2 regions of the Oryzibacillus soli genome follow, and region 2 is predicted to be linked to the other one. Evidence: riboswitches for the same ligand, from Rfam matches in the RefSeq annotation. Region 2 holds a riboswitch; the other holds the start of a gene.
The links. A riboswitch is a leader RNA that binds a small molecule or an ion and turns the genes downstream of it on or off. The one in region 2 is predicted to bind S-adenosylmethionine.

Region 1: another riboswitch for S-adenosylmethionine. It lies ahead of ACSEXW_RS04480 (methionine ABC transporter ATP-binding protein); the one in region 2 lies ahead of metA (homoserine O-acetyltransferase MetA).

What each region holds. Positions count from the first base shown of each region.
Region 1 covers NZ_JBPPGJ010000003.1:61,960-65,495, reverse strand. The annotation lists gene ACSEXW_RS04485 (methionine ABC transporter permease) at 1-486, opposite strand, end outside; gene ACSEXW_RS04480 (methionine ABC transporter ATP-binding protein) at 488-1,501, opposite strand; SAM riboswitch class I at 1,588-1,735, opposite strand; gene ACSEXW_RS04475 (acetate uptake transporter) at 2,019-2,630, shown strand; gene ACSEXW_RS04470 (GGDEF domain-containing protein) at 2,778-3,425, opposite strand.
Region 2 covers NZ_JBPPGJ010000008.1:226,610-230,145, forward strand. The annotation lists gene corA (magnesium/cobalt transporter CorA) at 1-773, opposite strand, end outside; SAM riboswitch class I at 1,321-1,433, shown strand; gene metA (homoserine O-acetyltransferase MetA) at 1,546-2,532, shown strand; gene ACSEXW_RS13060 (aminotransferase class I/II-fold pyridoxal phosphate-dependent enzyme) at 2,646-3,536, shown strand, end outside.

The DNA.
Region 1 (3,536 bases), on a different contig from region 2:
CGAAACCAGGGTGACGGTGGTGATGGTGATGCCGGCGATGAGCCCCGGCACGGATTCCGGCAGCAGCACCTTGCGGATGATCTGCCCGTTGGAGGCGCCCATGGCCCGGGCGGCCTCGATGACGCCCTTGTCGATCTCGCGCAGCGTGGTTTCCACCAGCCGGGCGAAGAAGGGGGCGGCGGCGATGACCAGAGGCGGGATGGAGCCCTTAACCTCGATGGTGGTGCCGACCAGCACCTTGGTGAACGGCATGACGAGAATCATCAGGATGACGAAGGGCACGGAGCGCACCACGTTGACGACGAAGGACAGCAGCAGGTAGAGCGTCCGGTTCTGCAAAATCTGTCCCTTGGACGTCATAAACAGCACGATCCCCAAGGGAAGGCCGATCACGACCGTGAACAGGGCCGACAGGCCCAGCATGGTCAGGGTGGCCCTAGTAGCCTCCCAGATTTCGGAGGGGTCGACATTTTGGAACCAATCCATGCTAGAGCACCTCCACATCGAATCCGCGCGTACGCAGAAGGGTAATGGTGTCGGACACCTGGGAATCGGAGCCGCCGAACTCCACCACCAGCTGGCCGTACGGCGTATCCTTCATGCGGGAGATGGTCCCCTGAAGAATGGAGATCGGGGTCCCTGTCTCCCGGGCGGCCTCGAACAGCACCGGCTCATAGGTGGTCTCGCCCAGGTAGGTGATGCGCACGATGCTCCGGCTGCCCGCCGCTTTCTCGTGGGCCAGGGCTTCCTTCAGCTCGAAGCGGTCGGCCACCTGCTCCACGAAATCCTTGGTGGTCGGATGCTGGGGCTTCAGGAACACCTCCGTCACCGGACCTTCCTCCACGATGGTCCCGCCGTCGATGACCGCCACCCGGTCGCAGATGGAGCGGATCACGTGCATCTCATGGGTGATCAGCACGATGGTGAGACCCAGCTTCTTGTTGATGTCGAGCAGGAGCGCCAGGATGGAATTGGTCGTCTGCGGATCCAGCGCCGAGGTGGCTTCGTCGCAGAGCAGCACCTTGGGCTCGTTGGCCAAGGCCCGGGCAATGCCCACCCGCTGCTTCTGGCCGCCGGAGAGCTGGGACGGATACTTATCCGCGTGCTCCTCCAAGCCGACCAGCGCGAGCAGCGACCGGACCCGGTCCCGGATATCGGCCTTGGGCAGCCCGGCCAGCTCCAGAGGGAAGGCCACGTTCTTGGCCACCGTCGCGGACGAGAGCAGATTGAAGTGCTGGAAGATCATGCCGATCTTCCGCCGCTCCTCCTGCAGCCTCTTGTCCGGCAGCGCGGAGAGCTCGACGCCGTCGACGAACACCCGGCCTTCAGTCGGGCGCTCCAGCAGGTTGATGCAGCGGATCAGAGTGCTCTTGCCGGCGCCGGAATGGCCGATGACGCCGAAGATTTCCCCTTGCTTGACGTCCAGATCGACGCGGCGCAGTGCGGGAACGGTCAGCTTGCCGACGGTATAGGATTTCTCGATGTGTTCCAGCCGGATCAACGGATCCACCTCCTTGGACATAAAAAGCCCCTTTTCGCAGAGCAAAAAGGGGCAGTCGTCAGCATGGGCTGAAGCGGTCGTATCCCTTCTCATCTGCCGGAACCGGGCACGGTTCCGAAGGAATTGGCACCAAGACGCCGATCCGAGCGGACGCCGCTTGCACGCGTCGATTGCTCCGGATGACCGGTTGCCGGGCTTCATAGGGCCTTTACCCTCCGCCTCTCTTGATAAGAAGTATTCCAATGGGATTGGAATAACAGTATGAAGTTATGGAGCACCGTTCGCGGATTCCAAGAACGCCCATCCGAATTAACGGGTACTGGGTGTAATTATAATCAACCAGCGGGGTGCTGTAAAGCATTTATTTTCAGGAATTTTCAGGAATTGACCATCCGAACTTTGGAGATATTGTGATAAAGTTACGAAATTGTTCACTCGAGTTTCATGTCGAATTCTGAGAGAATGGAGAAGTATGTTTAACGTTAACTATGAAGAGGTCTAGGAGGAAAGCAAGCTAATGAGCAATCCGCAGCAAGTGAAGATTACGAATGCCGATCCGTCCGCCATCGGTCTGTTCGGCTTGGCCATGGTCACCCTGGTGGCCTCCAGCCAGAAGCTGGAGTGGACCACCGGCTTGTCCTATGTCATACCTTGGGCGATCTTCCTGGGCGCCTTCGCCCAATTGTTCGCCTGCATCGAGGATTCCAAGCGGGGCAATCACTTCGGCACCACCGCCTTCGGCGCGTACGCCTTCTTCTGGTTCGGCGTAGCCGCCTCCTGGATGATCAAGATGGGCGTATTCGGCGAGGCATTGGCCAAGAACGTGGATACCCATCAGTTGGGCTTCGCCTTCGTCGGCTACCTGATCTTCACCCTGTTCATGACCATCGGTGCCATGGAAGCGAACAAAGTGCTCTTCATCATCTTCGTGCTGATCGACTTCCTGTTCATCGGCCTCTCCCTGAGCACCTTCGGCATCGCCGAAGACTTCACCCACAAGCTGGCCGCCGTATCCGAGCTGTTCATCGCGATCGTATCCTTCTACGGCTCCGGCGCCAACGTCCTGAACAACCACTTCGGCCGGGTCTTCCTGCCGGTGGGCAAGCCGTTCGGCATCTTCAAGAAATAAGCTTCGCCTCCATCGGAACCCCGGGAGCGGCCTTGAGCCGCCCCGGGGTTTTTTGGTGCGGGGACGATGATTGACCGGTCCTCCCGGTCGGGCGGGGGACCAAACGAAACAAAGCCTCCGGGATCCGGAGGCTTCGCTTCGTTATGGTCAACTGACGGCGGCGGGAGAACCCTTGGCGTCGTGCTTTTTCTCATACATGCGGTGGTCGGCAATGCGGATCAGATCCTCCAGCTTGGAGGCATCGGACGGAAAGACAGCGGTTCCAACGGAGACGGAAAGCGGGAAATTCATCTCTTTGGACAGCAGAGCCAGCTCGTGCTCCAGCCTGTCCATCATCACTTGGGTGACGGAGTGGTCGGCATAGTCCGCAATGACCAGGAACTCGTCCCCTCCCCAGCGCACGACGTAATCGTCACGTCGGATATTGGTGATGAGCAGACGCGATACGCCCTGAAGCACCAGGTCGCCGACGGCATGTCCGCACTGGTCGTTGATCTTCTTGAAATCGTCGCAGTCGATCAGCGTGATGCTGATCGAGGCCTGGCGCCGGGTTGCCTTCGCCAGCAGGGAAGGCATCGTGCGGGTGACGAACCTCCGGTTGTAGGCTTGGGTCAAGTCATCCTTCAGGGAGGTCAAGAGAACCCGGTCGAACCAGTAGCCCAGCCCGAAGCCCAGAATTCCGTTAAGCATAAGGTACAACGACGTCCGCTCCATATGCGTCCATAGGGAAGGACACAGCCCGATCCACCCGGAGGAGGCAGCCAGCATGACGCCGGATCCAATCCATCTGCCCATGTTCTTCAATGTCTTCACCATCCACCATGCTTTGGTATTACGGTCAGGAGATTTTCCGAACATGGGTGTAAGATCATCGGTGCTTCTCCGTCTACAAGTCTCCATTATAAA
Region 2 (3,536 bases):
GTCAGCGCCGTGAACATCCGCATGATGTCGTTCATCCGGTTGGACAGGGACAGCTGGTAGGCCTCGCGCAAGTTGCCGATCAGATCCCGGAACGTATCGAAGGTCTCATGGATCTTGACGGCATTCTCGTAGATATCGTTAAAGTACTTCTGCAGATCCTCGTCAATCAGGCGAAGATCCTTCTTCGACAGAGCCATGATCACGTTCCGCTGCGGGCCAAGCACATTCTTCAGCCACATGATCTCGCTTCGCAAGCCGATGATTTCATTCTGATGGGACTTTCTCGGATGTAACAGAATGTCCTCATCCAGCTTCTCAATCTTCGATTCGATCCGGTAGCCGACCGTAAAGTAGTTGTCCACGACCAGATCCAATAGATGATAGAGAAACTTGTCGCCGGTATTGATCTCTTCCTCGAGCAGAATGGGCTTGATGGAGCGAATCTCCCGAAGCTTCTGCTTGGTGGCGGTAATGACATAATGCTTGCCCATGAAGATGTTGAGTTCCCGGAGGAAGATCTCTTCATCGTCATAGCGGATGCTGTTAACCACGACGAAATAATGGGTGTCGAAGATCTCAAGCTTCGGCCGCTGCTCTTCTTCGTTCATGCAGTCTTCAATGGCCAGCTCATGAAGATTGAACAGAGGCTGGAGCTCCAAGAGCTCGTCAACCTGGGCATCAATCCAGTAAAAGCCGTTTTCCGGCGGGTAGGTGGCGGTTTTTACGTCATCCAAGAGCGTAAAAACCCCGTTTTGCACGAGGCGCACCTTCATTGTCACCACTCCTCAAGTTATTCGCATTTCCCCGGATGGCAAGAACGGAACGGGACAACGCGAAACACCAGTCGGCATGTGGAAACTCCGAATCAGGCATGGCGGAGGCGCCAACTGGTTTTCAACGTATACGGTTTATGATCGTTCGTCCGTCTTAACCTCGCTGGGTTTCCGTCCATACTGGAACTCACCTCAAAATGACAGTTTTTTTGAGATCCCGGCAAGGGATCTTTTTGTGAGACACTCGTTAGTATAGCTCCCGCTTCGAAACTTTTCAATAAGCAATTTTCATAGGAACGGCGGGGCTTCGACACCTTCCCTGCCAAGGATTTTCAACCTCCCGGCAAGCTACATTTCCATGCCCCGGAATCCTTCGCAAGTATGCACTGTATAGTATTCGGGAACTAGTATTTCCGGTACTTCAATTTGCATCCTTTTTGCCCCAAAAGCACTCGTTTCGGAAGAAGAATTCTTATCCGAAAAATTGTCTAAAATACCTTGACGTAAGAACCTTTTACAGGTACAGTAAGAATCAAACTAAAAAACTTTCTTATCAAGAGTAGGTGGAGGGACTGGCCCGATGATACCCGGCAACCGGCACAGCTAGCTGTGTACGGTGCTAATTCTTGCAGGAGCTTTGCGGCTTCTGAGAGATGAGAAAGGGACGATCTTTGCTATTCCTCCTGCAAATCGGAACCTTTCTCCATTCGAGAAAGGTTTTTTATGTTTCAAGGGGCTTGCCCCATCCCATATTTGAAGGAGCGAGAGACGGATGCCCATCAAGATTCCCGACCATTTGCCGGCCAAAGAAGTGTTGATTAACGAGAACATTTTCGTCATGGACGAAACCGTGGCGTTCCACCAGGACATCCGTCCGCTAAGGATCGCCATCCTGAACCTGATGCCTACCAAGGAAACGACCGAGACCCAGATCCTGCGCCTTCTGTCCAATACGCCGCTGCAGGTGGAATTCGAGCTCCTGCACCCGGCAACCCATGTGTCCAAGAATACCTCGGCGGACCATCTGAACATGTTCTACAAGACCTTCGACGAAGTCTCCGACCAGCAGTTCGATGGCATGATCATTACCGGTGCTCCGGTGGAGACGCTGGAGTTCGAGGATGTGACCTATTGGGAGGAACTACAGCGGATCATGGACTGGAGCAAGGAGAACGTGACCTCCACGCTGCATATCTGTTGGGCTTCCCAAGCGGGATTGTACCATCACTTCGGCGTTCCCAAGTATCCGTTAGAAGAGAAGATGTTCGGCGTCTTCCCCCACCGGATCAATAAATCCAACGTGAAGCTGCTCCGCGGCTTCGACGAGCTGTATCTGGTCCCCCAATCCCGCCATACCGAAGTACGCCGGGAGGATATCGAGAAGATCGGGGAGCTGGATATCCTCTCCGAATCCGACGAGGCCGGCGTTTACATCGTCGCTACCAAGGACGGGCGCCAGATCTTCGTCACCGGCCACTCGGAATACGATCCCTGTACCTTGAAGTGGGAATATGACCGTGACGTGAACAAAGGGATGGAGATCGACGTTCCGAAGAATTACTATCCTAACAACGATCCCACCAAGCAGCCGCCCATCACCTGGAGAGCCCATGCGAACCTCCTGTTCTCCAACTGGCTGAACTACTATGTCTACCAGGAAACGCCTTACGATCTGAAGCAGTTGAAGAAGTCGGCTTCCAAGGATCTCGTCCCGGCCCTGTCGGGCGGACCTGATCACGATTCAGGAGCAGGCATCTAAGGCCTGGTGTCTACAGCCGCAACCGGCCAGACGGCCGATGGCAAGCGCCGGAACCGCCCGGGCTTGCCTCTTTTTCCGGAATATAGCTCATTAAAACGAGGGGGATACTATCTATGAAAATCGAAAGCCGGTTAGCCCAGATCGGTTCCATCTCCGAGCCGGTCACGGGAGCAGTCAGCTACCCGATCTATCACTCCACCGCTTATCGCCACCCAAAGCTGGGACAGAGCACAGGGTTCGACTATACGCGCACGAAGAACCCGACCCGGACCATTCTGGAGGATGCCATCGCCCAGCTGGAATCCGGAGATGCCGGGTTCGCCTCCAGCTCCGGCATGGCTTCGCTGCAGACCATCTTCGCCCTGTTCAGCCAAGGGGATCATCTGATTGTCTCCCTGGACTTGTACGGAGGCACTTACCGCCTGCTGGAGAAAATCATGAGCCGGTTCGGCATTACGGCTACCTACGTGGATACCAACGACCTGGACGCGCTTGAATCGGAGCGGACTCCCTCCACTAAAGCCGTGCTGATCGAAACCCCGACCAACCCGCTCATGATGGTGACCGACATCGAGAAGGTCAGCACCTGGGCCAAGCGACATGGTCTGCTGACCATCGTGGACAATACGCTCCTGACGCCTTTCTTCCAGCGCCCCATCGAGCTTGGAGCCGACATTGTCATCCACAGCGCCACCAAGTATCTGGGCGGACATAACGACGTTCTGGCGGGCCTGATCGTCACCAAGGGCAAGGAGCTGTCCGAGCAGGTGGCCTTCCTGCACAATTCCATCGGTGCCGTGCTGGGGCCGCAGGATGCTTGGCTCTTGATGAGAGGCATGAAGACGCTGGCGCTCCGTATGGAGCGGCATCAGGAGAACGCCACCAAGATCGCCTGCTTCCTGAAGACTCACCTGGACGTAGAGAATGTGTACTACCCGGCGCTGCCTGAGCACCTGCACCATGACGTGCAGAATCGACAGTCCTCGGGGAACACCGGAATCTTC